One region of the Streptomyces sp. NPDC028298 genome, then DNA from elsewhere that is predicted to be linked to it. Evidence: riboswitches for the same ligand, from Rfam matches in the RefSeq annotation. Region 1 holds a riboswitch; the other holds the start of a gene.
What was found. Region 1 has a riboswitch for glycine ahead of gcvP (aminomethyl-transferring glycine dehydrogenase). Riboswitches for the same ligand answer to the same signal wherever they lie in the genome.
Positions count from the first base shown of each region.

Region 1 (14,859 bases):
CGTGAGACTGCGGCCGCGGACAAGCTGGAGAACGGCGTCGACACCCTGCGCGCCGACGTCAGCGCCCGCCAGCGCGCGGCGCTGAAGAAGGACGGCGGAGAGCAGGCCGACCTGGTGAGCATCCTGTCCGGTGCCACCGATGTGCACGGACCGGGCGTGAAACTCGTCGTCAACGACGCCAAGGAAGCCAGTACGGGCGGTGACGGCACCAATCCGCGGGAGACCTCGGGATTCTCCGACACCGGACGGGTACGGGACCGCGACATGCAGCGCGTGGTCAACGGTCTGTGGGAGTCGGGCGCGGAGGCCATCTCCGTCAACGGGCAGCGGCTGACCGCTCTGTCGGCCATCAGGGCCGCGGGTGACGCGATACTGGTCGACAACAAGCCGCTGGTGCCGCCGTACACGGTGCTCGCGGTGGGGGACGGCCAAAGGCTCAGCACCAGGTTCCAGAACAGCGCCGACGGGCTGTATCTGCATGCCCTGCAGGAGAACTACGGCATCAGGACCGGCATCTCCGTCGAGGCGGACGTCCGCTTGTCCGCCGCACCGAGTGTGATCGTACGTACAGCAGAGCCGAGAACAGAGAAGGGCACACCGTGATCGCCGTACTGGGCCTCGTCGTGGGAGTCGTGGCTGGACTGTTGGTCCGGCCCGAGGTTCCGGCGGTCGTCGAGCCTTACCTTCCGATCGCCGTCGTGGCGGCGCTCGACGCCGTGTTCGGCGGTCTGCGCGCGATGCTCGACGGCATCTTCGACGACAAGGTCTTCGTGGTCTCGTTCCTGTCGAACGTGGTCGTCGCCGCGCTGATCGTCTTCCTGGGGGACAAGCTGGGCGTGGGTGCGCAGCTCTCCACGGGTGTCGTGGTCGTCCTCGGCATCCGGATCTTCTCCAATGCCGCGGCCATCCGCCGGCACGTGTTCCGGGCGTGAGGCCGATGAGCGACGAGAACGAAGCCGAGAGCCCCGACAACCCGCTGCGCCGGGAGCTGCCGGAGGAGGTACCGGCGGCCGCCGAGGAGACCGGGCCGCAGGTGGCCGAGGACAGTGGCACGCCGACGCTGTCCGGCCGTCAGAGGCTGGTCAAGGGGCTGTGGCCGCCGCGGGTGTCGCGTGCCCAACTCATCGTCGCGGTGCTGCTGTTCGGCCTGGGATTCGGGCTGGCCGTCCAGGTGGCGTCCAACAGCGACGGCGACAGCGCGCTGCGCGGCGCGCGCCAGGAAGATCTCGTGCGCATTCTCGATGAACTCGACAGCCGGACTCAGCGTCTTGAGGACGAGAAGCAGGGTCTCGAGGATCAGCGCACCGAGCTGGAGAACAGCTCGGACCAGGCCGAGGAGGCCCGCAAGCAGACGGTCGAGAAGGAGAAGCAACTCGGCATCCTGGCGGGCACCGTGGCCGCTCAGGGGCCCGGCATCACGTTGACCATCGACGACCCGAAGGGGACGGTCAAGGCGGACATGCTGCTCGACGCCATCCAGGAGCTGCGCGCCGCCGGTGCGGAGGCGATCCAGGTGAACGGCGTGCGCGTGGTCGCCGGTACCTATCTCTCCGACTCCGGGAGCGGAGTGAAGGTCGACGGGAACAAGATCACCCAGCCCTATCGTTTCAAGGTCATCGGCAAGCCGCAGGACCTCGAGCCGGCGCTGAACATCCCGGGAGGCGTGGTGCAGACACTGGAGAAGGAGCAGGCCACCGTCACGGTGGACCGCTCGACGAAGATCGTCGTAGATGCCTTGCGACCGGCGGAGCGGCCTGACTACGCTCGGTCGTCCTCCCGGTGAACGGCGGTCGGATGCCGGTCGTCGGGCGAGGGCAGGAGGTTGCGGGGGGTCGGCGCACCGAATGGGTGGTGCGTGGTGGAAACTGTCTGGTGGATACGGACGTTGTGAGGATGTCCGGGTCGACCGGTGTGTTCAATCAGGGTTCGTCCTGCCCCACGGGCGGGTCTGTTTCGGTCAAGGGGAATCGCCCGTGAAGTTGTTTGCGAAGTTGTTCGGCAAGAGCTCGCGAGAGGACAGCGGCGACAACGCGGCTGCCCGTCATCGCGCACCGCGCCAAGGGGACGCGGAGGCGCAGAGCGGCGACCGTCCGCTGTTCCGGGACCAGGTCGGCGGCCCCGGTGGTCAGGGCGCGTCGTCTGTTGACCCTGGCCAGCCCGGCCGCATAGGTTTCGGAGAACCGTCAGCCTCGAGCGCGGGCGGAGGGTATGCCTCCGACCCGTATGCGTCCCATGCCCCTGGTGGGCAGCCGCGGCAGGAGGATCCGTCCATGTCGGCCCAGGTGTGTACGAGGTGCGGGAACCGCAACGCGGAGAACAGCCGGTTCTGTTCCAACTGCGGTGCGCCGCTGCGGGGCGGACCCGAGCGTCCGTCGGAGACGACGTCCACGATCTCCATCTCCGGCATCGAGGCCTACGACGCCGAGGTGACGGGCCAGACGCCGTCGCCGATGCTCTCCCCGGAGGCGCAGGCGGCCGTGGACGCGCTGCCGGTTGGTTCGGCGCTCCTGGTGGTGCGCCGTGGCCCCAACTCGGGCAGCCGCTTCCTGCTGGACGGTGAGCTGACCACGGCGGGGCGTCATCCGCAGAGCGACATCTTCCTCGACGACGTGACGGTGTCGCGCCGGCATGTGGAGTTCCGTCGTGTCGCGGACGGTTCGTTCACGGTCGCCGACGTCGGCAGCCTGAACGGCACGTACGTCAACCGGGAGCGGATCGACCAGGTGCCTCTGTCGAACGGTGACGAGGTGCAGATCGGCAAGTACCGGCTGGTGTTCTACGCGAGCCAGCGGGGCATCTGACCCTCCCCCAACTCCGTCCGGGGGGCCACCGAGGGAATGTCCATGCTTCAAACACCGAGCGGCGGTGCCGGTAGCGGTACCGCCGCCGCGGACAGTGGGCTGATGAGCATCGGAGCGGTGCTGAGTCTGCTGCGCGACGAGTTCCCCGAAGTCACCATCTCCAAGATCAGATTCCTGGAGTCGGAGGGGCTCGTCGAGCCGCAGCGGACCCCGTCGGGGTATCGCAAGTTCAGCCCGGACGACGTCGAGCGCCTCGGCCACGTGCTGCGCATGCAGCGTGACCACTACCTTCCGCTGAAGGTGATCCGCGAGCACCTGGACGCGATGGCTCGCGGTGAGCAGGTGCGTCTGCCCTCCGTGGGCCGCCAGCGCGAGGCGGGGGAGCAGGAACCCCACGGGGAGCTCTACGGCGAGCCCGAGGGCCCCACGGTGGCCCGGGTGGGCCGTGAGGAGCTGCTGGCCGCCGCCGAGATCGGTGAGCAGCAGCTCCAGGAGTGGGAGTCGTACGGACTGATCGGCCCGCTGCCCGACGGTGTCTACGACGCGGAGGCGGTGACCGTCGCCGCGCTCGTCGTCGAGCTGGGACGCTTCGGGATCGAGCCGCGCCATCTGAGGGCGATGAAGGCCGCGGCCGAGCGTGACGCGGGACTGGTGGACCAGGTGGTCGCCCCGCTGCGGCGCCACCGCAATCCGCAGACCCGGGCGCACGCGGAAGCCCGTACGAAGGAACTCGCGGGGCTCACGGTGAAGCTGCACGCGGCGCTCGTGCAGACCGCGCTGGGCGTGCGTCTGCGCTGATCCGCGCCCCCGGCGCAGGCTGTGGATCGTCCACCCGTTCTGTGCCCGACTACCCAAACGTCCCGGGCACGGCCTAGGGTTGCTGTGTGAACGAGCTCGATGTCGTAGGTGTCCGGGTCGAAATGCCCTCCAACCAACCGATCGTGCTTCTGCGTGAAGTGGGAGGCGACCGCTACCTCCCCATCTGGATCGGACCGGGGGAGGCGACGGCGATCGCCTTCGCTCAGCAGGGCATGGCCCCCGCCCGACCGCTGACCCACGACCTGTTCAAGGACGTGCTGGAGGCCGTCGGCCAGGAACTCACCGAAGTACGCATCACCGACCTGCGTGAGGGCGTCTTCTACGCCGAGCTCGTCTTCGCCAGCGGGGTCGAGGTGAGTGCCAGACCGTCCGACGCCATAGCGCTGGCGCTGCGCACCGGAACGCCCATCTACGGCAGCGACGGGGTGCTCGACGACGCGGGGATCGCGATCCCGGACGAGCAGGAGGACGAGGTGGAGAAGTTCCGCGAGTTCCTCGACCAGATCTCGCCCGAGGACTTCGGTACCAACAGCCAGTGAGCCGGCCGGGCGGCTCTCGCGGGCGGCAATTGCCCGGGGCGAGTGTGGTGTGCCGCGGCCCGCGCCGAGAGCATTCGGCTAGCCTTTCCCCGCGGTAGGGCACGGGAAACCACTCTTAGGGTGATTATCACTCGGCGTGCCGAGTGTGGCGATCGTTGACGCGCCCCTGGTGACTGCCTACCGTCGAGAAGGCAGGTCAAGGACGGAGGTCGGCGTGAGAAGCAGCGGCGACGGTACGGCTGGGGGTGCTCCCGGACACGGTCCGGGAGAGAGCGGCCCGTACCCTCCCCCAAGCTCTCGGCTCGGCTCGAGCAGGGGGCGCCCCCATCACGGCAGCGCGGCCGAACAGGTTCCGGTCCGGCCGGCAGCAGTGCCCGACGAGGGAGGGACGGTTCCCGAGGAGGTCGGTTACCGAGGACCCACGGCGTGCGCCGCCGCGGGCATCACCTACCGACAGCTCGACTACTGGGCGCGGACCGGACTGGTCGAGCCCAGCGTGCGTCCCGCCTACGGGTCGGGGACGCAGCGCCTCTACAGCTTCCGGGACGTGGTGGTCCTCAAGATCGTCAAGCGGTTCCTCGACACCGGGGTGTCGCTCCAGAACATCCGCACCACGGTCCAGCACCTCAGGGAGCGCGGTTTCCAGGACCTGGAGCGCATGACGCTCATGAGCGACGGCGCGACGGTCTACGAGTGCACCTCCCCGGACGAGGTCCACGCGCTGCTTCAGGGCGGCCAGGGCGTCTTCGGCATCGCCGTGGGCGTGGTGTGGCGGGACGTCGAGGGGGCTCTGTCCCAGTTGCACGGAGAGCGTGTGGACACCGGCGAGACTCTCCTCTCGCACCATCCCGCGGACGAACTGGCGCGCAGGCGCAACCGTGCGGTGTGAGCCGCGTGCGATGACGCGATGCCCCGGTGAGCCGGGGCATTGTCAGTGGCGTAGGGCAGCATCGGAGATGTGAGAACCGCGCCCACGATCCTGCATCTCGACATGGATGCCTTCTTCGCCTCGGCGGAGCAGGCGTCCAAGCCGAGCCTGCGCGGGAAGGCCGTCGTCGTGGGCGGGCTCGGACCCCGCGGAGTCGTCGCCACCGCGTCGTACGAGGCACGCGTCTTCGGGGTGAACTCCGCGATGCCCATGGCCCAGGCCCGCAGGCGCGCACCGAACGCCGCCTACCTCGTGCCGCGCTTCGGGTTGTACCGAGAGATCAGCGAGCAGGTGATGGGGCTGCTGCGGGCCCTGTCGCCGCTGGTGGAGCCGCTGAGCCTGGACGAGGCGTTCGTGGACCTGGAGGCGGGCGGGGCGGCGTGGGACGAGGCGTCGGCGCGGCTGGCCGGCGTCAAACTGCGCGCGGACATCCGGGCCGTCACGGGGCTCACGGGATCGGTGGGTCTGGCGGCCTCCAAGATGCTGGCGAAGATCGCCTCGGAGCAGGCCAAGCCCGACGGTCTCGTCCTGATCGAGCCGGGCACCGAGCGGGCGCTGCTGGGCCCGATGCCGGTGCGGACGCTGCCGGGCGTGGGGCCCGCCACGGGCGACCATCTGCGCCGGGCCGGCATCAACAGCGTCGAGGAGCTCGCCGAGGCGGGCGAGGACGAGCTCGTACGCCTCCTGGGGAAGGCTCACGGGCACGCGCTGTTCGCGATGGCGCTGGCCCACGACGAGCGGCCCGTGGTGGCCGAGCGGGAGACCAAGTCGGTGTCGGTCGAGGACACGTACGACGTGGACATCCACGACCGGGTCCGGGTGGAGCTCGAGGTGCAGCGGCTCGCTGACCGGTGCGTGCGGCGGCTGCGCGGGGCCGGGCTGTCGGGGCGGACCATCGTGCTGAAGGTCCGCCGGTACGACTTCTCGACGCTGACGCGGTCCGAGACGCTGCGGGGACCCACGGACGACCCCGGGGTCGTCCGGGAGGCCGCCGCCCGGCTGCTGGAGGGCGTGGACACGACGGGTGGCGTCCGGCTGCTGGGGGTCGGTGTCTCCGGGCTCGCCGACTACACGCAGGAGGACCTGTTCGCGCAGGCGCAGGCCGCGGCCGTGGGGGAGCCGGTGGCCGAGGACCACGCCGCGGACGAACCGGCCCAGGCGGCCGCCGTGGCCGAGCCGGCGCCGCCGACCGAGCGGAGATGGCCCTCCGGGCACGACGTGCGGCATGCCGAGTACGGGCACGGCTGGGTGCAGGGGAGCGGGCTCGGGCGGGTCACCGTGCGGTTCGAGACGCCGTACTCCGAGCCCGGCCGGGTGCGGACCTTCCGGACGGACGATCCGCTGCTCGAACCGGCCGACCCGCTGCCGCTGGTGGAGCGAAGACCCGAGGCGGCCGACGGGGCGCCGTCCGGCCCCGGGTCATCGGGGCCGCAGGGTCCGGAGGCCCAGGGCCCCGCGCCGGCGGCCCAGGCAGGGGCGCGCCACCACGGGACGTCCGTCCAGGAAGCCGGCCCCCGGAGCGCCGAGCCGTCCGTCCGGGAAGCCGGAGCCAGGAGCGCCGAGTCGGCAGTCCCGGAGCCCGGGACTCGGAGCGTCGACCTGTCCTTCCGGGAACCCGGAACCCGGATCGCCGACCTGTCCGTCTGAGAAGCCGGAGCTCGAAGCGTCGACCCGGCCGTCCCGGACCCCGGAGCTCCGACCTGCCCGTCCCGGAAGGCGGAACGCCGAGGCCCCCGTCGTCGGACCCTGAGGTCGGGGCGCGGAGGTCTGGGACGGCCGCCGGCCCGGAAGCTGGGGTGCGGAGCCTCAGGGCCGGGCTGTAGGTGCGGGCGGGATCCCGGGATCAGGGGTCTTCCGAGCCCGCCAGGTGGCCGAAGTCGCGGTCCGGCGGGGGCGGGGACGCCACGTCGAGGCCGTAGTGGTGGTAGAGCTGGAGCTCCTGCTCGGGGGAGAGGTGGCGCCCGACGCCGAAGTCGGGGGCGTCCTTGATCAGGGCCCGGTCGAAGGGGATGCGCAAGGTCCCCTCGACGATCTCGCTGGGCTCCAGGGGTACGAAGGCGTCCCTGCTGAACAGCCCCGTACGTATGGCCGCCCACTCCGGGACACCGGTCGCGTCGTCGAGGTAGACCTCGTCGATCGTGCCGATCTTGGTGCCGTTGCTGTCGAACGCCTTGCGGCCGATCAGGTTGCGCGGATCGATGTCGGTCTGCACGGTCCCTCCAGTGGTCGCAAACTCATCCGTAAGTACTACAAAAGGGCACTTTTGTGAAGGCGGCCACTCGAAGGCTGTCGTCTTGTCCTCGCTGGTAGGCTGGCAAGCGGCTGCTGATCCCGTGCGGGAGAGTCCTCCGGAATTTCGTCGGAGGCGCCGAAGGAGCAACTCCTCCCCGGAATCTCTCAGGCTCACGTACCGCACGGACGAGGTCACTCTGGAAAGCAGGGCGGGTGTCGATGGCCTCCGCTCTCACCGACGGTGAAAGCCGGGTCGTCCGCGGGACCATCCGGTGAAACTCTCAGGTTGAGATGACAGAGGGGGAGGCCGTCGGGGTACCCGTGCCGGGGTGCCCCTCGAAGGTCGCGTCAGACCAGGAGGCCTCCGCCATGACCGCCCCTCGCATTCCGCTCTCCGAGCTCGAACAGGGAATCCCCTTCGAGCAGCGCCACATCGGACCCGACTCCGAAGCACGGGCCAAGATGCTCGCGCAGGTCGGTTACGGCTCGCTCGACGAGCTGACGGCCGCCGCGGTGCCGGACGTGATCAAGAACGTCGAGGCCCTGAACCTGCCGGCCGCGCGCACCGAGGCCGAGGTACTGGCCGAGCTCCGCTCCCTCGCGGACCGCAACCAGGTGCTCGGTTCCATGATCGGCCTGGGTTACTACGGCACGTTCACGCCGCCGGTGATCCTGCGCAACGTCATGGAGAACCCGGCCTGGTACACCGCGTACACGCCGTACCAGCCGGAGATCTCGCAGGGCCGACTCGAGGCGCTGCTGAACTTCCAGACCGTCGTCGCCGAGCTGTCCGGGCTGCCGACCTCCGGCGCCTCCCTCCTCGACGAGGGCACTGCCGCCGCCGAGGCCATGGCGCTGTCCCGCCGCATGGGCAAGAACAAGAAGGGTCTCTTCCTGGTCGACGCGGACGCGCTGCCGCAGACCATCGCCGTCATAGAGACCCGCGCTGAGCCGACCGGCGTCGAGATCGTCGTCGCCGACCTCGCCGACGGCATCCCGGCCGACCTCGCCGGGCGCGAGATCAACGGCGTGCTGATCCAGTACCCCGGCGCCTCCGGTGCCGTACGCGACATCAAGCCGATCATCGAGCAGGCGCACGAGCTGGGCGCCGTCGTCACGGTCGCCGCCGATCTGCTCGCCCTGACCCTGCTGACCTCGCCCGGCGAGCTCGGCGCGGACATCGCGGTCGGTACGACGCAGCGCTTCGGCGTGCCGATGGGCTTCGGTGGTCCGCACGCCGGATACATGGCGGTCCGCGAGAAGTTCGCGCGCAGCCTTCCCGGCCGGCTGGTCGGCGTGTCCGTGGACGCGGACGGGCACAAGGCGTACCGCCTCGCCCTGCAGACGCGCGAGCAGCACATCCGCCGCGAGAAGGCGACCAGCAACATCTGCACCGCCCAGGTGCTGCTCGCCGTGATGGCCGGCATGTACGCCGTCTACCACGGCCCCGAGGGCCTGCGGACCATCGCGCGGCGTACCCACCGCTACGCCACGGTGCTGGCCGCCGGGCTCACCGCCGGCGGTGTCGACGTCGTCCACGGCGCCTACTTCGACACGCTCACCGTGCGGGTCCCGGGCCGCGCCGCGGCGATCGTCGCCGCCGCCCGCGACAACGGCGTCAACCTCCGCCTCGTCGACGCCGACCTGGTGTCGATCTCGTGCGACGAGACGACCACGCGCGAGCAGCTCACCGCCGTGTGGAGCGCGTTCGGTGTCCTGGGCGACGTCGAGGCGCTGGACGCGAGCACCGAGGACACCCTGCCGGACGCGCTGCTGCGCACCGACGCGTACCTCACGCACCCGGTGTTCCACGACCACCGCTCCGAGACGGCGATGCTGCGCTACCTGCGCAAGCTCTCCGACCGCGACTACGCGCTCGACCGCGGCATGATCCCGCTGGGCTCCTGCACCATGAAGCTCAACGCGACCACCGAGATGGAGTCGGTGACCTGGCCCGAGTTCGGGCAGCTCCACCCCTTCGTCCCCGCCGAGCAGGCACAGGGCTACCTGACGCTGATCCACGAGCTGGAGGACCAGCTCGCCGAGGTCACCGGCTACGACAAGGTCTCGCTCCAGCCCAACGCCGGTTCGCAGGGCGAGCTGGCCGGTCTGCTGGCCGTCCGCGGCTACCACCGCGCCAACGGCGACGACCAGCGCACGGTGTGCCTCATCCCGTCCTCCGCGCACGGCACCAACGCCGCCAGCGCCGTGATGGCCGGCATGAAGGTCGTCGTCGTGAAGACCGCGGACGACGGTGAGATCGACGTCCAGGACCTGCGCGCCAAGATCGAGCAGTACCGCGACGAACTGTCGGTGCTGATGATCACGTACCCCTCGACACACGGTGTGTTCGAGGAGCACGTCGCCGACATCTGCGCCCAGGTGCACGAGGCCGGCGGCCAGGTCTACGTCGACGGCGCCAACCTGAACGCCCTGGTGGGTCTCGCCAAGCCGGGTCACTTCGGCGGCGACGTCTCGCACCTGAACCTGCACAAGACCTTCTGCATCCCGCACGGCGGCGGCGGCCCCGGCGTCGGCCCGGTCGGTGTGCGCGCCCACCTGGCGCCGTACCTCCCGAACCACCCGCTCCAGCCCGAGGCCGGTCCCGAGACGGGCGTCGGCCCGATCTCGGCCGCTCCCTGGGGCTCCGCGGGCATCCTGCCCATCTCCTGGTCGTACGTCCGCCTGATGGGCGGCGAGGGACTCAAGCGCGCCACGCAGGTGGCCGTCCTGTCCGCCAACTACATCGCCAAGCGCCTGGAGCCGCACTACCCGGTGCTGTACACGGGCCCCGGCGGTCTGGTCGCGCACGAGTGCATCATCGACCTGCGCCCGCTGACCAAGGCGACCGGCGTCAGCGTCGACGACATCGCCAAGCGCCTGATCGACTACGGCTTCCACGCGCCGACGATGTCGTTCCCGGTGGCCGGCACGCTGATGATCGAGCCGACCGAGTCCGAGGACCTGGGCGAGGTCGACCGGTTCTGCGACGCGATGATCGCGATCCGCGCGGAGATCGAGAAGGTCGGCGGCGGCGAATGGTCCGTGGACGACAACCCGCTGCGCGGGGCGCCGCACACGGCCGCCGCGCTCGGTGGCGACTGGGAGCACGCGTACAGCCGCGAGGAGGCCGTCTTCCCGGCCGGTGTCTCGGCCGCCGACAAGTACTGGCCGCCGGTGCGCCGCATCGACCAGGCCTACGGCGACCGGAACCTCGTCTGCTCCTGCCCGCCGCTGGACGCCTACGAGGACTGATCAGCGCTCGGCACGCGGACGCCTACGAGGAGTGATCGTCCTCGGACATGCGTCGGGGCCGGTTCGGAGAGTACGTCTCCGGGCCGGCCCCTCGTGTGTCTGGGCGGCCTGTCACGGCCGCCCGGGGTCGTGCGGCTCAGGCGGCCGTCATCACCGGCGCGCCGCCCAGCGGGCGGTGCGGGGCGATGATCTGCCCGTCCGGCAGGAGCTCACCGGTGTCCTCGAAGAGCAGAACGCCGTTGCACAGCAGGCTCCATCCCTGCTCCGGGTGATGCGCCACAAGGCGGGCGGACTCCCGGTCGGCTGATTCGGCTGCGGGACACAGTGGCTGGTGCTGGCACATGGATGGGATCTTTCGCTGGGTCGAGATGTGAGTGATGGCTGTGGTGTCTGTCTTGCGGCTCGAGGTACTCATCGCCGCCCCCCGTTGGTGTGTGGTCTGACCCCAGTGTTGCCCCACGGGCGCCGATCCGCAGGGATTTGAGGGCACCGCTTCTCACAGGTTGATGACGCATCACCCGTGCGGAGGGTTCACCCCAACTGCGCCGTCCTTTCGGGTGGTTCGAGGTGGCCGGATCGGGCTAGTCCGGTTGGGCGTGGAGCGCGTTTCCCCTCGTACGAGCGGCCTTCAGCGCTAACGAGCGAACCCTGCTCCGGGTTCGCGACAGCGCCGTGCCCCGCGGCAGGTTTACCCGTGTGGGGCACGGCTGCGGGGCACGGACGCGAGGATCGGAGGTTCAGGCGGGCGAGCTGAGGAGCGGTGCCGGCGTGACCCGGTGGGTGAGGACCGGCAGCAGTTCGGCGACGAGGTGCGGCCGGTGCGCGGCGATGCCGGGCGGGGCGGGTGCGAGCGGGACGAGGAGGTCGGTGGCGGCCGGATGGCCGGTGGCGCCGTCCGCCGTGCAGTCGCCGTGCAGCCAGAGCGTCAGCATGTACAGCTCCGGCACGGACAGCAGCCGCGCCTGGTAGGGCTGTTGCATGGTCTCGGCCTGTCGCAGGGCGCGTTCGGTGGCGGCGATGTACGGGCCCTCGAAGAAGCGCGAGAAGGCCCAGCCGTCCGGGGTCAGCATGGTGTCGGCGGCGGCCACCGCGCGGTCGCCGCTACGGATGAGGAAACGCCACCCGGCGAGCCGGGTGGCGGAGGCGCCCGCGGGGGTGATGCGGTCCAGGACGTGGACGGGCAGCGGGAGTTCGGGGGTGACGGGTCCCTGCGCCAGGCGCAGGGACGGGGTACGGGCTTCGCGGACAGCGGTGGGGGAACCGAGTGCCGTGAGTACGGTGCGCAGGGCGGGCGCGGGAGCCGGGGGTACGTGCAGCGGCATGGTGGGTCGCCTCTCATTCGACAGGCACAGTGGCGCGAGGGCGGGGGCGGACGGCGCTGTCAGCTCTCGGGTCAGAGGGGCGAGGGGTCTGGATCTGCCGACAGGGTGTCGCCTGCCGCCGTCACCGTGACGACAGGACCTAGGACCGCGAGCGCCAACTCTCTGCCTCGGTAGCGGAGTTTATACGACGCGTGTTCAGGCGGTGTTTCGTCTAGTCGTCGCGAATTCGAAGAACAAGTCGATATCCGGTCGGCGAAATGCGGGATTCCTCCCGGTTCTGCGCGATCGAAACGCGGTGACCTCGGAATGCTTCGCCCGAGCGGTCGGCCGATTCTCGTCGGCGTTTTTCACGAGATCGTTCCGGCCGGTAAACTTGCTGAATGCTCCATGCCCGGTGAATGTGCCCGGGGCCGATGTCCAGACTAGCGGTCGAAGAGCCCGCGCGGGACGTTATGGATCGTGTTGCCTGGGCATCATCCCCCGTGACCCGGGACGCCAGGGCCGTAACTCGGCCTGCCCATCCGAGGAGGGACACTTCGATGGGGGAGAAGGTCGTGGCAGGGACGTTCGGCCTGTCCGATCGGCAGCGCCACCGCGACAAGCTCCGACAGTGTCTGACGGGGCTGGAGCGACTGCTGGAGGAGAAGAGGTTCGACCGTCCGAAGAACCTGATGGGCCTGGAGATCGAATTGAATCTCGCGGGTCCTGACGGCATGCCCAGAATGATGAACGGGCAGGTTCTCGAAAGGATTGCGAGCCGCGACTTCCAAACAGAACTCGCCATGTTCAACCTGGAAGTCAACATAGCCCCACACCGGCTGGGCGGCCGGGTATTCGACCGGCTCGCCGAGGAGATCCGCACCTCGCTCGCGTATGCCCACCGGAAAGCCAGCGAGGTCGACGCCGGAATCGTCATGATCGGTATTCTGCCGACGCTCGGGCAGGACGATCTGGTGTCCTCCAACCTGTCGGAGGCCGACCGCTACATGCTGCTCAACGATCAGATCGTGGCCGCGCGCGGGGAGGATTTCGCACTCGACATCGACGGGGTGGAGCGCCTGGTCTGCAGGTCGACGTCCATCGCGCCCGAAGCCGCCTGCACCTCGGTGCAGTTGCACCTCCAGGTCACACCGGGCCGGTTCGCGGACGTGTGGAACGCCGCGCAGGCGGTGGCGGCCGCGCAGGTCGCGATCGGCGCCAACTCGCCCTTCCTGTTCGGGCGCGAGCTGTGGCGCGAGTCGAGGCCCCCGCTCTTCCAGCAGTCCACCGACACCCGGCCGCCGGAGCTGCAGGCGCAAGGGGTCCGGCCGCGCACCTGGTTCGGCGAACGGTGGGTCACCTCGGCGTACGACCTCTTCGAGGAGAACCTGCGGTTCTTCCCGCCCCTGCTGCCCTTCTGCGACGAGGAGGACCCGCTCGGCGTCCTCGACGCCGGGGGCGTGCCCAAGCTGGCCGAACTGGTGCTGCACAACGGCACGGTGTACCGCTGGAACCGGCCCGTGTACGGGATCGCCGACGGCGTCCCGCATCTGCGGGTCGAGAACCGGGTGCTGCCCGCCGGACCGACCGTCACCGACGTCATCGCCAACGCGGCCTTCTACTACGGCCTGGTCCGCGCGCTCGCCGAGGAGCAGCGTCCGGTGTGGACCCGGATGTCCTTCGAGGCGGCCGCGGCGAACTTCGACGAGGCCTGCCGGCACGGCATCGAGGCCCGCCTGGAGTGGCCGCGGCGCGGCCGTTACGGCGGGACCGCGCAGGTGGACGCGGCGAACCTGGTGCGCGACGAGTTGCTGCCGCTGGCCGCCGCGGGCCTGGACGCGTGGGGCATCGAGCCCGCCGACCGTGACCTCTACCTCGGCGTGATCGAGGACCGGTGCCGGCTGCGCGTCAACGGCGCGACCTGGCAGGCGGCGACCTTCCACCGGGCCCTGGAGAAGGGGCTCGGCCGGGAGGCCGCGCTGGCCGCGACGACGCGGCGCTACGGCGAGCTGATGCATCTCGGCGAGCCCGTGCACACATGGCCGGTCGGGCTGCCGGAGCCGGTTCCGCTGGGGTGACGCGAGGCGGTGCGCCCGACGTCGCGCCGGGAGCGGTCAGTCCGGGGTTCCGGCGCCCGCCGCCGTGATCGCCTTGAGCATCGCCGCGTGGATCTGTGAGGGCTCGTTGACGCGCTGGCCGGAGCCGCCGGTCGCCCTGGCGATCTCGTCGACCTCCCGCCGGTCGCTGTCCGGGCCCACCGCGATGGCGATGAGCGGCACCGGGCGCTCCGGGTCGGCCAGCTTCTGCAGCTCGGTGATGAGTTCGGACCGGGAGATGCTGCCGGGGTCGCGGTTGACCCCGTCCGTGAGGACGACGAGCGCGTTGAACCGGCCCTTCGTGTAGGAGGCGACGGCCTCCTTGTACGCGGCGAGCGTGGTGTCGTACAGACCGGTCTCTCCGTGCGGGACCGGCTTCAGGGAGGAGAAGGCGGCGGTCAGTCTCGCGCGCTGGCTGCCCTTCTTCTTGCTGTCGCCGAGTCGCTCGGTCGGTACGAGGACGCGGTAGTCCTTGTCGCCGTCGAGCTTGGTGGAGAACTTCCACAGCCCGATCTCGTCCTCGGCGGTGAAGGTGGCGAGGGCCTGGAGCAGGGATTCCTTGGTGACGTCCATACGGGACCGCCCGTCGCCCGGCAGTGTCACGCCCATGGAGGAGGAGGCGTCGACGACCGTCGTGATCCGGGCGCTCTCCACGGTGATCGTCCACATCCCGAGGGCCTCCTGGACCGCGCCCTTCGACGAGGAGTCGGCCAGGACGCGCGCGTACGGCTGCGGCGACCTGCCGCCGGCCTCGGCGACGAGTGTGGCCGCCGGGCTCTCCGCGTCGGTGCGGAACCCGAACAGCCGCAGGAACTGCCGGGGTGCCGCCTCGCCGAGCAGGGTCATGAACCGCAGGGCCGCGCGGCCCTCGTCCGTGCTCAGTCCGGG
Region 1 is NZ_JBVHTL010000003.1:3,879-18,737, forward strand. It holds gene ACZ4TO_RS15165 (DUF881 domain-containing protein) at 1-603, shown strand, start outside; gene ACZ4TO_RS15170 (small basic family protein) at 600-932, shown strand; gene ACZ4TO_RS15175 (DUF881 domain-containing protein) at 938-1,783, shown strand; gene ACZ4TO_RS15180 (FHA domain-containing protein) at 1,845-2,801, shown strand; gene ftsR (transcriptional regulator FtsR) at 2,844-3,599, shown strand; gene ACZ4TO_RS15190 (bifunctional nuclease family protein) at 3,686-4,159, shown strand; gene ACZ4TO_RS15195 (MerR family transcriptional regulator) at 4,374-5,048, shown strand; gene ACZ4TO_RS15200 (DNA polymerase IV) at 5,118-6,734, shown strand; gene ACZ4TO_RS15205 (PRC-barrel domain-containing protein) at 6,931-7,299, opposite strand; glycine riboswitch at 7,414-7,510, shown strand; gene gcvP (aminomethyl-transferring glycine dehydrogenase) at 7,689-10,574, shown strand; gene ACZ4TO_RS15215 (DUF5999 family protein) at 10,711-10,917, opposite strand; gene ACZ4TO_RS15220 (hypothetical protein) at 11,312-11,896, opposite strand; gene ACZ4TO_RS15225 (glutamate-cysteine ligase family protein) at 12,436-13,953, shown strand; gene ACZ4TO_RS15230 (VWA domain-containing protein) at 13,990-14,859, opposite strand, start outside.

Region 2 (14,859 bases), on a different contig from region 1:
GCTGGTGTGCTGCCCGCGCGACGTCGCCGCACGTGATCTCGAACGGGTCATCGCCGCATCGATGACCCACTGAACCACCGAAGAAGTGCGCCCCCACGCCAAGGAGCTGGATGCACCCGTGAGTGATGCATCGATACCGGAACACCCGGCCGTCATCGCGGGCAAGCAGGTTCCCACGGACCGGTGGATCGACGTCCTCGATCCGTCGGACGCCCGCACCGTCGCCCGCGTCGCCCGCTGCGGCCCGGCCGAGATCGGGGCGGCGGTGGAAGCGGCCCGGCACACCCACGAGACCCTCTGGCGGTTCGCGACGCCGGTCGAGCGCTCCCGTGTCTGCCACCGCATCGCGGAGGTGCTGCGCGCCCGGCGCGCCGAACTCGCGGCGCTGGAGACGCTCGACACCGGCAAGCCGCTGCGCCAGTCGCTCGCCGACGCCGACATCGCCGCCCGCTACTTCGAGTTCTACGCCAACGCCGTGGAGAGCCTCGGCGGCGAGACCATCCAGCACCGGCCGGACCGGCCCGCCTTCACCCTGCGCGAACCCTACGGAGTGTGCGGGCACATCATCCCCTGGAACTACCCGCTCCAGATCGCGGCCAGGACCCTCGCACCCGCCCTCGCGACCGGGAACTGCTGTGTCCTCAAGCCCGCCGAGGACGCTCCGCTGACCTCGCTCAGGCTCGCGGAGCTCGTCGAGGAGGCGGGACTTCCGGCGGGCGCCCTGAACGTCGTACCCGGTCTCGGGACGGAGGCCGGCGCCGCACTCGCCGCGCATCCGGGCCTGGACCGGCTGGCCTTCACCGGCTCGCGGGAGGTCGGCGAGGCCGTCATGACCGCGGCGGCGCGCAGCATCGTGCCGGTCACCCTGGAGCTCGGGGGGAAGTCCCCGCACCTCGTGCTCCCCGACTTCGACGCCGGACGCGCGGTGCCGCAGATCGTGGAGTCGATCACCGAGCACGCGGGGCAGAACTGCTCGGCCGGCAGCCGGCTGCTCGTGCACCGGTCCGTCCACCGCGAACTGGTGGACGCGCTCGTCGAACGGTTCCGCGCCCTGACCATCGGGCCGGGAGCGGCCGATCCCGACATGGGGCCGCTCATCTCCGCGAGACAGCGCGAGCGGGTGCTCGGCCACCTGGACGAGGGCCGGCGCGACGCCGTCCTGCGCACGGGCGGCGGGGTCCCCCCGGGGAAGGCGTACGCCGACGGGTTCTTCGTGGAGCCCACCATCCTCGACGAGGTCACCCCGAAACACCGGGTGTTCAACGAGGAGATATTCGGTCCCGTCCTGTGCGTCTCGGTCTTCGACTCGCTGGAGGAAGCGGTCGCCCTCGCGGAACACACCACGTACGGACTGGCCGCCGGAGTGTGGACGTCCGACGTGACCCGTGCCCACTGGCTCGCCGGGCGGCTCAGGGTGGGCCAGGTGTTCGTGAACAACTACAGCGCGGCCGGGGGCGTCGAGCTGCCGTTCGGCGGCCACCGGCGTTCGGGAATCGGAGTGGAGAAGGGACTGGAGGCGCTGCGTGAATACACGCGGTGCAAGACGGTGGCGATCCACGCGCAGCTTCCTTCCTGACCCGGCGCCCCCGGTTTCCTTCGCACGATTTCGGCCCTACGGAGAAGAGCGGTCCGGTCATTCACCTCGGTGGAGGGAGTTCATCTGATGTCGCCTGTTGTGCGCGGGTCGGTCGAGGAACTGGGGACCCGGCAGTGCTGCGCGGTCTGCGGGGCACCGGCCCAGCCCGTGACGGCCTTGGCCGAGGGCGTCGCCAAGGTGCACAAGGCCCTGGGCGAGGCACGGGACGCCCTCGAGGCCCAGGAACAGCTCATCGAGGACCTACGGGCCGACGGCCGCCGCGGCGCCCCTGCCGCGCCGCCCTCCGCGGAGGCGGCCGGGGCGGGACAGGCCCTCGCCGTGCTGACGGCCCGCGAACGTCAGATTCTCGTGCTCATCTCCCAGGGGAATTCGAATCGGCGTGTGGCGAAGGCACTCGGCATATCCGAGAAAACGGTGAAGAACCATTTGTCCGCGGTCTTCATGAAGGTCGGCGCGTCCGATCGGACGCAAGCCGTCGTCATGGGTATCCGCAGCGGGATCGTGTCCATCGGCCAGCCTGTCGACGATGTGTCCCACCCATGAGCGCCGACGAGTGAATCCCGACGCGCTTCCGGGTCCATGCCGTGAGTATGAGGGCTGATCCGGCCATGCGACAGCGGAGGGACTGTCAGAACACCATGTATTACTGCCACATTGGAAAACATGCTGAAAAACGTAGCCGCGGTCCTGCTCGACAACGTCCACCCCTTCGAGCTGGGTGTCGTGTGTGAGGTATTCGGGATCGACCGCCGCGAAGAGGGGCTGCCCGCCTACGACTTCGCGCTCGTCGCCGCGGAGTCCCCGTCGGTGCGGGCGGTGCCCGGATTCACCATCAGCACGCCCTACGGCCTCGACCGGCTGGAGGAGGCCGACCTCATCGCGATACCGGTGGGGGACGACTTCCACACCCGGGAGTTCCCGCCCGCCCTGCTGGAGGCCCTGCGCCAGGCGGTGGCCCGCGGGGCCAGGGTGGTCAGCGTCTGCGTCGGCGCCTTCGTCCTGGGCGCCGCGGGGCTGCTCGACGGACGCCGCTGCACCACCCACTGGCGGTACGCCGAGGCACTCACCGAGCGCTATCCGAAGGCCCACGTCGAACCGGGCGTGCTGTACGTCGACGAGGACCCGATCCTCACCTCGGCCGGCACCTCCGCCGGGATCGACGCCTGCCTCCACCTCGTGCGCAAGCTCCAGGGCAGCGACGTCGCCAACGCCATCGCCCGGCGCATGGTCGTGCCCCCGCACCGCGAGGGCGGCCAGGCCCAGTACATCGAACGGCCGGTGGCGCAGTACGGGGAGGACGGCGTGCGCGAGGTGCTGACCTGGGCCGAACAGAACCTGGACCAGGAGATCAGCGTCGAGCAGCTCTCCGCCCGCGCCTGCATGTCACCGCGCACGTTCGCCCGCCGCTTCCGGGCCGAGACCGGGACCACGCCCTACCGGTGGCTGCTGGCCCAGCGGGTGCTGAGCGCCCAGCGGCTGCTGGAGAACACCGACGAGACGATGGAGGCCGTGGCCGCCCGTACGGGATTCGCCAACGCGGCCGCCCTGCGCTACCAGTTCGTGCACTTCCTCGGCACCACCCCCCACGCGTACCGGCGTGCCTTCCGGGGCCGGTCACCGGACGCGACCACGTACTGAGCCCCGGACGGGGCGACAGGAGGACGGGAATGCTGCGCATCGCGGTAGTCGGCGCCACCGGAGCGGTGGGCCGGGAGTGCCTGGCCCTGCTCGACGGCGGGATCGTGCCCGTGGAACAGGTCGTGCCCGTGGGATCGGCGCGCAGCGTCGGCCGGGACCTGGGCCGAGAACTGGGCCTGTCCCTGCCCCTGGCGGACCTGGTCACCCTCGACGAACTCGACCCCCGCGGCCTGGACGTCGCCGTCTTCTCCGCGGGCGCGGAGGTCAGCGGCCGGGAGGCCGAGCGGCTGGCCGCGGCCGGAGTGCTGGTCGTCGACAACAGCTCGGCGTTCCGGATGCGGCCGGACGTCCCGCTCGTGGTGCCCCAGGTCAACCCCGCCGCGCTCGACGACCGGCCGGCCTGCGGCCTCGTCGCCAACCCCAACTGCTCGACCATCCAGCTCGTACGCGCCCTGCACCCGGTGCACGAACTGGCCGGTCTGCGCGGCGTCGTGGTGGCGACCTACCAGGCGGCCTCCGGCGGCGGGGTGCGCGGCCTGCGGGAACTGGCCGAGGAGTCCAGGGCCGTCCTGGACGACCCCGGCGCGCAGGGCGCCCCCGGCGGGCGCTTCGGGCAGCCGCTGGCCTTCAACCTCGTGCCCGAGATCGGGCTCCCGGACGCACACGGCCTCACGCACGAGGAACGCAAACTCGTCCGCGAACCCCGCAAGATCCTCGGACTGCCGGACCTGCGGGTGAGCGCCACCGCGGTACGGGTGCCGGTCTTCGACTGCCACTCCGAGGCCGTGCACATCGCCCTGCGCGAGCCCGTCACCGCCGAGGCGGTCGAGGAGGCCCTGGCCGCGACACCCGGCCTGCGCGTCCACCGCCGCTCCCACAGCCCCGCGTACCCCATGCCCCGTACGGTCGTCGCCCGCCGCGAGGACCGGGCGCTGGTCCACGTCGGCCGCGTCCGCGTCGAGCCGGAGGACGACCGCGCCCTCGCGCTCTGGGTCGTCGCCGACAACCTGTGGGTGGGCGCCGCCCTGAACGCGCTCCAGATCGTGGAGCTCGCCGCGAAGAACGGGTGGCTGGGATGACGGCCCGGCGCGGGCCGGGCCCCCGGCCGCTGGTGCTGAAGTTCGGCGGCTCCGCCTTCGCCGACCTCGACGGCTACCACCGCGTGGCCCGCTACGCGGCTCGTCGCGGGACCGAGGAGGAGCGTCCGGTGGTCGTCGTGGTGAGCGCGATGTCCGGCACGACGGGCAGACTCCAGCAGACCCTGGACGCGCTGGCCCCCGATCCGCCCGCCCGGGCCGCGGCGATGCTCCTGACCGCCGGGGAGACGGTGAGCGTCGCCCTGCTCGCCGCCGCGCTCGACGCCGCGGGCGTGCCCGGCTGCCCGCTGCCCGCGGCGGCCACCGGGCTCCTCGCCGAAGGGCCGGGCGACCGGGCGGAACTGGTCACGGCGAGCTCCGAGGCGCTGTCCAGGGCCCTGGCCGACTGCCCGATCGCGGTGGTCCCCGGCGGTCAGGCCGTCGACGCGGCCGGCCGGACGGTCATGCTGGGCCGCAACAGCTCGGACCTCTCGGCGGTGGCGACGGCCGCGACGCTGGGCGCGGACACCTGCGAGCTCTTCTCCGACGTGCCCGGGGTGTGCACCGCCGACCCCCACCTCGTGCCGGCGGCGCGCACCCTGACCCGGATCAGCTACGAGGGAGTGCGCCGGATGTCGCGCCACGGCGCCAAGGTCGTCCACGAGGGCGCCGTGGACTGGGCGGAGCGCGAGGGGGTGCGGCTGCTGTGCCGCCCCTTTCCCTGGAGCGGCGCTCCGGAGGCCGGGACGGCCGTCGGGGCGGGTCCGGCGGCGGCCGCGGTCGTCGTGCTCAAGGACAGCGACGTGTGGTCGTTCCGGTCCGGACGGGAACGGCGGTCCGTGGGGGGACGGCTGCGGGCCGAGGGCCTGACGGTCACCGAGTTCGACACCCCGGACGCGGTGTGTCTCGCGGTGCCGGCCGGAGCGCGTGGCGCGGCCCGGTACCTGCGGACCGCGCGCCTGCTCGACGGCCTGTGCCTGGTCACCACCCTGCGGGCGGACGGCCGGGCCGAGCACACCGTGGTGCCGCGACCGGAGGCCGCCGCCGAGGCCCGCAGACGCCACGGCCTGCTCTACCCGGACGCCTCGGACGCCCCGGACACCGTGGACGCCCCGCGACCGGCCGCGCCCCCGCCGTCCAAGGCCCGGTCCGCGCACAGCGACGTCCTGGTCGGCCCGGGAGCCGCACCCGTTCCCGCCCCCGCGCCGGAGGGCGAGCGCCCCGGCTGACCGGCGCGGGCCGGTGCGGGGCCGCCCGCTCAGCGCTCGGGGCCGTACCCGCTCAGCACTCGATGATGTTGACCGCGAGCCCGCCCCGGGCCGTCTCCTTGTACTTCACGCTCATGTCGGCGCCGGTCTCCTTCATGGTCTTGATGACCTTGTCGAGGGAGACCAGGTGCGAGCCGTCACCGCGCATCGCCATCCGGGCCGCCGTGACGGCCTTCACCGCGGCCATGCCGTTGCGCTCGATGCAAGGGATCTGGACCAGACCGCCGACCGGGTCGCAGGTCAGGCCGAGGTTGTGCTCCATGCCGATCTCGGCGGCGTTCTCGACCTGCTCGGGGCTGCCGCCCAGCACCTCGGCGAGCGCGCCGGCCGCCATGGAGCAGGCCGAGCCGACCTCGCCCTGGCAGCCGACCTCGGCGCCCGAGATGGAGGCGTTCTCCTTGAAGAGCATGCCGATGGCCCCGGCCGCGAGCAGGAACCGAACGACCCCGTCCTCGTCGGCGCCCGGCACGAAGTTGATGTAGTAGTGCAGCACCGCCGGGATGATGCCCGCCGCGCCGTTGGTGGGGGCGGTGACGACCCGGCCGCCCGCCGCGTTCTCCTCGTTGACCGCCATCGCGTAGAGGGTGATCCACTCCATCGCGTGGGCCAGCGGGTCGCCCTCGGCGCGGAGCTGGCGGGCGGAGAGGGGGGCGCGGCGCCGGACCTTGAGACCGCCGGGCAGGATGCCCTCGCGGGTCATGCCGCGCGAGACGCAGGCCTGCATCACGCGCCAGATCCCGAGAAGCCCCTCGCGGATCTCCTCCTCGGTGCGCCAGGCCCGCTCGTTCTCCAGCATCAGGGCGGAGATCGACAGACCGGTCTCCTTCGTGAGCCGCAGCAGCTCGTCGCCCGTGCGGAACGGGTACTTCAGGACCGTGTCGTCGAGCTTGATGCGGTCCTCGCCCACCGCGTCCTCGTCGACGACGAAGCCGCCGCCCACCGAGTAGTACGTCTTCTCCAGGACGAGGCCGCCCGAGGCGTCGTACGCGAAGATCGTCATGCCGTTGGCGTGGTACGGCAGGGCCTTGCGGCGGTGCAGGATCAGGTCGTCGTCGAAGGAGAAGGGGATCTCGTGCTCGCCGAGCAGCCGGATCCGGCCCGAGCTCTTGATCTTCTCGACCCGCTCGTCGGCGCCCTCCACGTCCACCGTCCGGGGCGAGGCGCCCTCCAGACCGAGCAGCACCGCCTTGGGGGTGCCGTGGCCGTGACCGGTCGCTCCCAGGGAGCCGTACAGCTCGGCGCGTATCGAGGCGACCGGGGCCAGCAGGTCCTCGTTGCGCAGCCGCCGCGCGAACATGCGCGCGGCGCGCATCGGGCCCACCGTGTGGGAGCTGGACGGGCCGATGCCGATCGAGAACAGGTCGAAGACCGAGATGGCCACGGGAACTCCTTGCTGGTTTCGCCGGACGCCGTTGTCCGGCAGAGGTGGTGCGGGACTGCATGGAACGGGGCACCGCGCTCTGCTTCCAGTGTGCGCGGTGCCCCGGATGTCCGTACGAAAACAACCGTACGGGGTGAAAACGCAGGACAGAAACCCTGCGGAACTACTTCAGGCCGGGGTACAACGGGTGCTTGTCGGCCAGAGCGGACACCCGGGCCTTCAGCGCGTCCACGTCGTACGACGGCTTCAGCGTCTCGGCGATGACGTCCGCGACCTCGGTGAAGTCCTCGGCCGTGAAGCCGCGGGTGGCGAGGGCGGGCGTGCCGATGCGCAGGCCCGAGGTGACCATCGGCGGGCGCGGGTCGTTCGGGATGGCGTTGCGGTTGACCGTGATGCCGACCTCGTGGAGGCGGTCCTCGGCCTGCTGCCCGTCCAGCGCGGAGTTGCGCAGGTCCACCAGGACCAGGTGCACGTCCGTGCCCCCGGACAGGACGTCCACGCCGACGGCCTTCACGTCGTCCTGGACGAGACGCTCCGCCAGGATGCGCGCGCCGTCCAGCGTCCGCTGCTGGCGCTCCTTGAAGTCGTCCGAGGCGGCGACCTTGAAGGAGACGGCCTTGGCCGCGATCACGTGCTCCAGCGGACCGCCCTGGAAGCCCGGGAAGACCGAGGAGTTCAGCTTCTTCGCGAAGTCCTTCTTCGCGAGGATGATGCCGCCGCGGGGGCCGCCGAGCGTCTTGTGCGTGGTGGAGGTGACCACGTCCGCGTACGGGACCGGGTTCGGGTGCAGACCCGCCGCGACCAGACCCGCGAAGTGGGCCATGTCGACCCACAGGAAGGCGCCGGCCTCGTCCGCGATGCGGCGGAACTCGGCGAAGTCGAGCTGACGCGGGTAGGCGGACCAGCCCGCGATGATCACCTTCGGGCGGTGCTCCTTGGCGAGCCGCTCGACCTCGGCCATGTCGACCAGGCCGGCCTCGTCCACGTGGTACGCGACCACGTTGAACTGCTTGCCGGAGAAGTTCAGCCGCATCCCGTGGGTCAGGTGGCCGCCGTGCGCCAGGTCCAGGCCGAGGATGGTGTCGCCGGGCTGGGCCAGCGCGAACAGCGCGGCCTGGTTGGCGGACGCGCCCGAGTGGGGCTGGACGTTGGCGTACTCGGCGCCGAACAGGTCCTTGACCCGGTCGATGGCGATCTGCTCGGCCACGTCGACGTGCTCGCAGCCGCCGTAGTAGCGGCGGCCCGGGTAGCCCTCGGCGTACTTGTTGGTCAGGACCGAGCCCTGGGCCTCCATGACCGCGACCGGAGCGAAGTTCTCCGAGGCGATCATCTCCAGCGTGGACTGCTGGCGGTGCAGCTCGGCGTCGACGGCGGCGGCGACGTCGGGGTCGAGCTCGTGCAGGGGGGTGTTCATGAGAGACATGCGGTGACTCCTCAGCCGGCGGTGAACGCGGTGTACTCGTCGGCGGACATCAGGTCCTCGGGCTCGCCGGCGACGCGGACCTTGAACAGCCAGCCGCCCTCGAAGGGCGCGGAGTTCACCAGGGCCGGGTCGTCCACGACGTCCTGGTTGGCCTCGACGACCTCGCCGTTCACCGGGGAGTACAGGTCGCTGACCGACTTGGTCGACTCCAGCTCGCCGCAGGACTCGCCCGCGGCCACCGTGTCACCGACCTCCGGGAGCTGGGCGTAGACGACGTCGCCGAGCGCGTTGGCCGCGAACTCGGTGATGCCGACCGTCGCGACGCCGTCCTCGGCGACCGACAGCCACTCGTGCTCCTTGCTGTAACGCAGCGTCTGGGGGTTGCTCATGACCTGAATTCTCCTGTACGCGGTGGAGTGCTGATGGAGGGAAGCGTGGGTGACCGGGCCGATGTGCCCAGGGTCACGTCCGGCACCCGGCGGGCGCCCGCCGGTGCCGGCGCCTCGGGGGCGTCCGCCGGGGGCGGCGCCCGGAAGGCGTCCGTGTCATGTCCGGCCCGTGCGGGCCGGTGTCATGTCCGGCCCGTGCGGGCCAGTGTCACTTCTGGCGCTTGTAGAACGGCAGCGCCACGACCTCGTACGGTTCGTGGCTGCCCCGGATGTCCACGCCCACACCACCGGTGCCCGGCGCGGCGTGCGCGGCGTCGACGTACGCCATCGCGATCGGCTTGCCCAGCGTGGGGGAGGGGGCGCCGGAGGTGATCTCGCCGATCACCTGGCCGTCGGCCACGACCGCGTACCCGGCGCGCGGCACCCGGCGGCCCTCGGCGATGAGGCCGACGAGGATCCGCGGCGGGTTCTGCTCGGCGCGGGCGGCGGCCTGTTCCAGGGCCGCGCGGCCCACGAAGTCGCCGTCCTTCTCGAACTTCACGACCCGGCCGAGGCCGGCGTCGAAGGGGGTCAGCGAGGTGGTCAGCTCGTGCCCGTACAACGGCATGCCCGCCTCCAGGCGCAGCGTGTCGCGGCAGGACAGACCGCAGGGGACGAGACCGGCCGGGGTGCCCGCGTCGGTGAGCGCCTGCCACACCTTCTCGGCGTCGGCGGGGGCGACGAACAGCTCGAAGCCGTCCTCGCCGGTGTAGCCGGTGCGGGCGATCAGGGCCGGGACGCCGGCCACGGTGCCCGGCAGGCCCGCGTAGTACTTCAGGCCGTCGAGGTCGGCGTCGGTGACCGCCTTGAGGATGCCGGGGGACTCGGGGCCCTGCACGGCGATCAGCGCGTACGCGTCACGGTCGTCGCGCACCACGGCGTCGAAACCGGCGGCGCGCTCGGTGAGGGCGTCCAGCACCACCTGGGCGTTGGAGGCGTTGGCCACGACCATGTACTCGTGCTCGGCCAGGCGGTAGACGATCAGGTCGTCCAGGATGCCGCCGTCCTCCTGGCAGATCATGGTGTAGCGGGCGCGGCCGACGCCGACGGTGGCGATGTTGCCGACCAGCGCGTGGTTCAGGAGGGCCGCCGCCTGCGGTCCGGTGACGGTGATCTCGCCCATGTGGGAGAGGTCGAAGAGTCCGGCCTTCGTGCGGACGGCGAGGTGCTCGTCGCGCTCCGAGCCGTAGCGCAGGGGCATGTCCCAGCCCGCGAAGTCGGTCATGGTCGCGCCGAGCGAACGATGCAGGGCATCGAGCGCGGTGTGACGGGGTGCGTTGCTGCTCATCGGTCTGGCTCCCAGGGCATGACGGCGAGGTCGTTCCTCCCCATCTGTCATCGGAACCTGAGAGGTTCATCAAGACCCCACGAAACGGTGGTCCTGACTTGCACCTTGGGTGGAGCCGACGGAGCGGCCCGCTTTTCAGATGTGCCTCGCCCGCGCGGTAACGGTGCCTGAGAGATTCAAGGGAGGGACTTGCTCCTTCGGCGCCCGGGCACACGTACCCAGGACTCTCCCGCGCGGATTCAAGCGGCCGGTATGCAGTTGGCGCGGCCATCATCGCACGCGCTGTCGGATCACGGCAGCCCGCCATCTGTGACCGTGCTGTGGCAGTCCGCGCATGAAATGGGGAAGCACCGGGCATTACCTTCTCTTTACACTTGACGGGGATGGGACTCCACACCGAAGGGGAGGACGGTCACGGTGAACAGGACCAGGGCGTACGCGACGACCTCGGGTCTCGCACTGCCCGAGCAGCCCGGCGCACCGGCCCGCGAGGCGCGGGGCGGGCGTCCCGCGGCCGTCGTGCGGGACCTCCGTGACCGGGTCGGGCACAGTCCGCACGGTCTGCGCTTCGGGACGCACGACGTGGTGGTGGTCAGCGGGCTGCCGGGCAGCGGCAAGTCGACGCTGATGCGGCGGGCCGTGCGGGGCGCGCGCGTCGACTCCCAGGACACCCGCGACCGCTGGGACGGCCGGATGTCCGGGCTGCTGCCGTACGCGCTCTACCGCCCCCTCGTCCGCCTCGCGCACTACGCGGGCCTGCGCCGCGCCCTGCGCGGGGGCGGCGGGGTCGTCGTGCACGACTGCGGCACGCAGGCCTGGGTGCGCCGCTGGCTCGCCCGCGAGGCCCGGCGCCGCGGCGGGGCGCTGCACCTGCTGCTGCTCGACGTCACGCCCGCCGCCGCGCTGGCCGGCCAGCGCGAGCGCGGCCGGGGCGTCTCGCGCTACGCCTTCGCCCGGCATCGCGGCGGGGTCGCCCGGCTGCTGCGCTCCGCCGAGCGGGGAGACCTGCCCGAGGGGTGCGGCTCGGCGGTGCTGATCGACCGCGACGCGGCGGACGTGCTGCACAGGATCGACTTCGGCCACTGACCGGTCGCGGCGGCCCACTAACCTTTCCAGCCGGAACAACGGTTCGAAGCGGACGGTAGACAGATGGACTTTCCGGCACAGGCGCACCCCCATCCGCACGGCGGCTGGCCCGGCAACGAGCTGGAGGAGGTGTTGTCCTCCGCCCTCGGCGTGCCCGGCCCCTCGGCGGCCGCCCGCATCGTCGAGGTGCTCGGCCGCAGCTTCGTGTGGGTGCCGCTGCCCAACGGCGGCGGCCCGCAGAGCGGTCCGCTCGATCTGCCCACGATGGACATCGGCGGCCAGGTCTACGTCCCCGTCTTCAGCTCCGAGGAGCAGTTCCGCCAGGTCGTCGGCGGGCACATGTCGTTCACGATCGCGCCCGCCGTGGAGTTCGCCCGCGGACTGCCCCCGCAGGCCGGCATCGTGGTGAACCCGGACGGCGTGGTCGGCGTGCCGCTGCCGCCGCCGGCCGTGGCCGAGCTGTGCCGGGCCGGGCGGACCGAGCTGGACGGGTCGGCGAGCGGGGGCCGTGTGCGGCTCTTCGAGCCCGACTGGCAGGACGATCCGATGGACTTCCTCGCCGCGGCCTCGGCGGAGTTCGCCGCGACCGGTGTCGTCCTGAGCGCGCGGCGCTGTCTGGCCAGCATCGAGGGCGACGAGCCGGTGATGTTCATCGGCGTCGAACTCGCGGCGTGGGAGGGCGACGCGCGCGCCCTGCCCCTGGACGCCCTGGGCCGCGCCCTCGGCCGGGTTCCGGTGAACATCGCGGTGAACCTGGTTCTCCTCGACGTGGCGCAGGACCCGGTCGGTGACTGGATGCGGGCGCAGGTGCGGCCCTTCTACCAGCACGGTCACTGAACGGAGCGGCCCGCGGGGGTGCCCCGAGGGGCCGCACACCCGCCGCGTGGGGCCCCGGGCCGCCCCGCGTGGCGGTTCCCGGCTCTCGACTGCTTCCCCCGGCGGAGCGCGATCGCCGCATAAGCTGGTTTCATGGCCTGGTCGAGGTGTTGACGCATGCCGGTGACCGGTACCTCGGGCGTAAGGGATGAGTTCGTCGTGAATTGTTCGCGAAGGGGCGGTTGAGGGTGAGCGCGTCGGGCACGGCCGCGGCCGGGCAGGTCGAGCACATGCTGCGCCAGGTGACTCCCGGGCGTTACGACGCCTACGAGGCGCTCCTTCGCGCGCTCGCGACCCCGTCGTCCGGCCAGGTGTGGATGCTGCTGTGGCACGGCCAGGCCGGCTCCCCGGACGCCCAGTACGGGAACATGCAGGTGGACGGCTTCGGTTACGCGCCCTGCGTCACCTCCGCGCAGGAGCTCTCGGCCAGTGGCTGGAACCGCAGTTACGAGGTCGTGGACGGGCTGGACGTCGCCCGCACCCTGTACCCGGACCACTTCGGCCTGTGGCTCAACCCGCACGCCCCGAACGGCGGCCTCGGCATCCCGTGGCTGGATCTGCGCCGGATCGCCACGGGCCTGGAGCGCCAGCCCGCGGGCCCGCTGCGGCTGTCCGAACCGGCCATCGAGATCCCGCAGTTCTACGCCCTGCTCACGCAGAACGCCCATCTGACCCCGGCCGTACGGTCGTTGCGCCGGGCCTGGGTCCAACCCACGGTCGGGGCGCCGTATCTGGCCATCGGCCTGGACGTGTACGACACCTCGCCGCCCGCCGTCGACTCGGTGCGGGCGATGATGCAGCAGTCCATCGGCGCGGTTCCGGACGGCCTGCCCGTGTCCACCGTCGCGATGTCGGACGAGTTCGACCCGGTGGCGATGTGGCTGCGCGCGAACGCGCGCCCGTTCTACGACCGTGAGGCGCACGGCGCTCCGGCGCAGGCGCCGACCGCGGGTGGTTACGGCTATCCGCCTGCCCGCGGCGGCTACTGAGGGCGTCCCGAATCCCGGACCTGTCGGATGCCAGTGCGAGAACGACTGGCATCATGATTCTGCACACGGCCTTCACGAGGCGTGCGTTCCATACTGCTGACCTGCGGGGAAGCCGACTGATGTGCCGATTGTCCCGTTTTGGCGGGACTTCTGATCCAAAAGACCCTTTCATGGCTTTTCGGCTCAATTGGCAGTCGTCCGGCTCCCGTTACCCACTGTTCGGATAACGGAATCCCCCAACAAGCATCACGGTTGCGCATACTTTCTCCATGAAGCCTGGCAACTGATCGTGGCGGCACTGAAGACTCGCCCATCAGACACGGGGTCGTTCGATCCTGTGAGCGAGTGCAAGCCGAATCATCAGCCGGGTCACCGGACCGCACCATCTGCGGTCAACTTCCCGGCGAGCAAGTGAACCAAGCCGCAGACAGCGGCAGTCGTAGGCCGGTCACCACCGGCGAGAGGGGTCGGGTCACTGTGACCGCACCGATCGAGACCACCGCGGCGGCAACGGAAGCGCAGCCTGAGGCTGTGCTTGCCGGAGCCGACAAGGGGCGGATCGAGGGCCGTTCCCTGGGGCAGATCGCCTGGACGCGCTTCAAGCGTGACAAGGTGGCGGTCGCCGGCGGTGTCATCGTCGTACTGCTCATCCTGATGGCCATCCTCGCCCGCCCCATCCAGTCGATGCTGGGGCTGGACCCGAACGCCTTCCACCAGGACCTGATCGACGCCAACACCTCGCTGCCCAAGGGCGGGATGGGCGGCATGAGCGCCGACCACCCGCTCGGTGTGGACCCGAAGTTCGGCCGCGACCTCGCCACCCGCCTCCTCGAGGGCTCCTGGGTGTCCCTGGTCGTCGCCTTCGGCGCCACCATCCTGTCGAACGTGATCGGCGCGATCCTCGGTGTCGTCGCGGGCTTCTACGGCGGGCGGGTCGACTCGATCATCAGCCGCCTGATGGACACCTTCCTCGCCTTCCCCCTCCTGCTCTTCGCGATCGCCATCTCGGCCACCCTTCAGGGCGGCGCGTTCGGCCTCGAAGGGCTTCCGCTCCACCTGAGCGTGCTGATCTTCGTGATCGGCTTCTTCAACTGGCCCTACCTGGGCCGGATCGTGCGTGGCCAGACGCTGGCCCTGCGCGAGCGGGAATTCGTGGACGCCTCCCGGGGCATGGGCGCCAAGGGCCCGTACATCCTGTTCCGGGAGCTGCTGCCCAACCTGGTCGGCCCGATCATCGTCTACTCGACGCTGCTCATCCCGACCAACATCCTCTTCGAGGCTTCCCTCAGCTTCCTCGGTGTCGGCATCCAGCCCCCGCAGGCATCCTGGGGCGGCATGCTCCGTGAAGCGGTCACCTACTACGAGGTCGACCCGCAGTTCATGATCGTGCCCGGCCTCGCCATCTTCGTGACCGTCCTCGCCTTCAACCTTCTGGGCGACGGTCTCCGCGACGCTCTCGACCCGCGCAGCCGCTGATGCCTGACGGACACCGAGAGATCACCAAGTTTCCGACAATGGAGGGGAACCCGCCCATCATGCGTAGGTCAACGCTGGCCGCCATTGCGGCCATCGGCTCCGCGAGTCTGCTCGTTGCAGGCTGCAGCAAGGCCGATGACAACAAGAACACCGACAACACGAAGTCAGCTGGGGCCAACGCAGCGACCAAGGACGTCGTCAACGCCTCCACCAAGAAGGGGGGCACGGTCACGTACGAGTACTCGGACGTGCCGGACTCCTTCGACCCGGGCAACACGTACTACGCGTACATGTACAACCTGAGCCGCCTGTACGCGCGCCCGCTGATGACGT
Region 2 is NZ_JBVHTL010000010.1:311,431-326,289, reverse strand. It holds gene ACZ4TO_RS36140 (hydroxyacid-oxoacid transhydrogenase) at 1-73, shown strand, start outside; gene ACZ4TO_RS36135 (aldehyde dehydrogenase family protein) at 119-1,576, shown strand; gene ACZ4TO_RS36130 (response regulator transcription factor) at 1,664-2,140, shown strand; gene ACZ4TO_RS36125 (GlxA family transcriptional regulator) at 2,261-3,235, shown strand; gene ACZ4TO_RS36120 (aspartate-semialdehyde dehydrogenase) at 3,265-4,314, shown strand; gene ACZ4TO_RS36115 (amino acid kinase family protein) at 4,311-5,540, shown strand; gene ACZ4TO_RS36110 (L-serine ammonia-lyase) at 5,593-6,960, opposite strand; gene glyA (serine hydroxymethyltransferase) at 7,124-8,383, opposite strand; gene gcvH (glycine cleavage system protein GcvH) at 8,395-8,772, opposite strand; gene gcvT (glycine cleavage system aminomethyltransferase GcvT) at 8,981-10,099, opposite strand; glycine riboswitch at 10,134-10,244, opposite strand; glycine riboswitch at 10,245-10,341, opposite strand; gene ACZ4TO_RS36090 (AAA family ATPase) at 10,517-11,185, shown strand; gene ACZ4TO_RS36085 (enhanced serine sensitivity protein SseB) at 11,249-12,022, shown strand; gene ACZ4TO_RS36080 (enhanced serine sensitivity protein SseB C-terminal domain-containing protein) at 12,250-13,050, shown strand; gene ACZ4TO_RS36075 (ABC transporter permease) at 13,528-14,526, shown strand; gene ACZ4TO_RS36070 (ABC transporter substrate-binding protein) at 14,586-14,859, shown strand, end outside.
Region 2: another riboswitch for glycine. It lies ahead of gcvT (glycine cleavage system aminomethyltransferase GcvT); the one in region 1 lies ahead of gcvP (aminomethyl-transferring glycine dehydrogenase).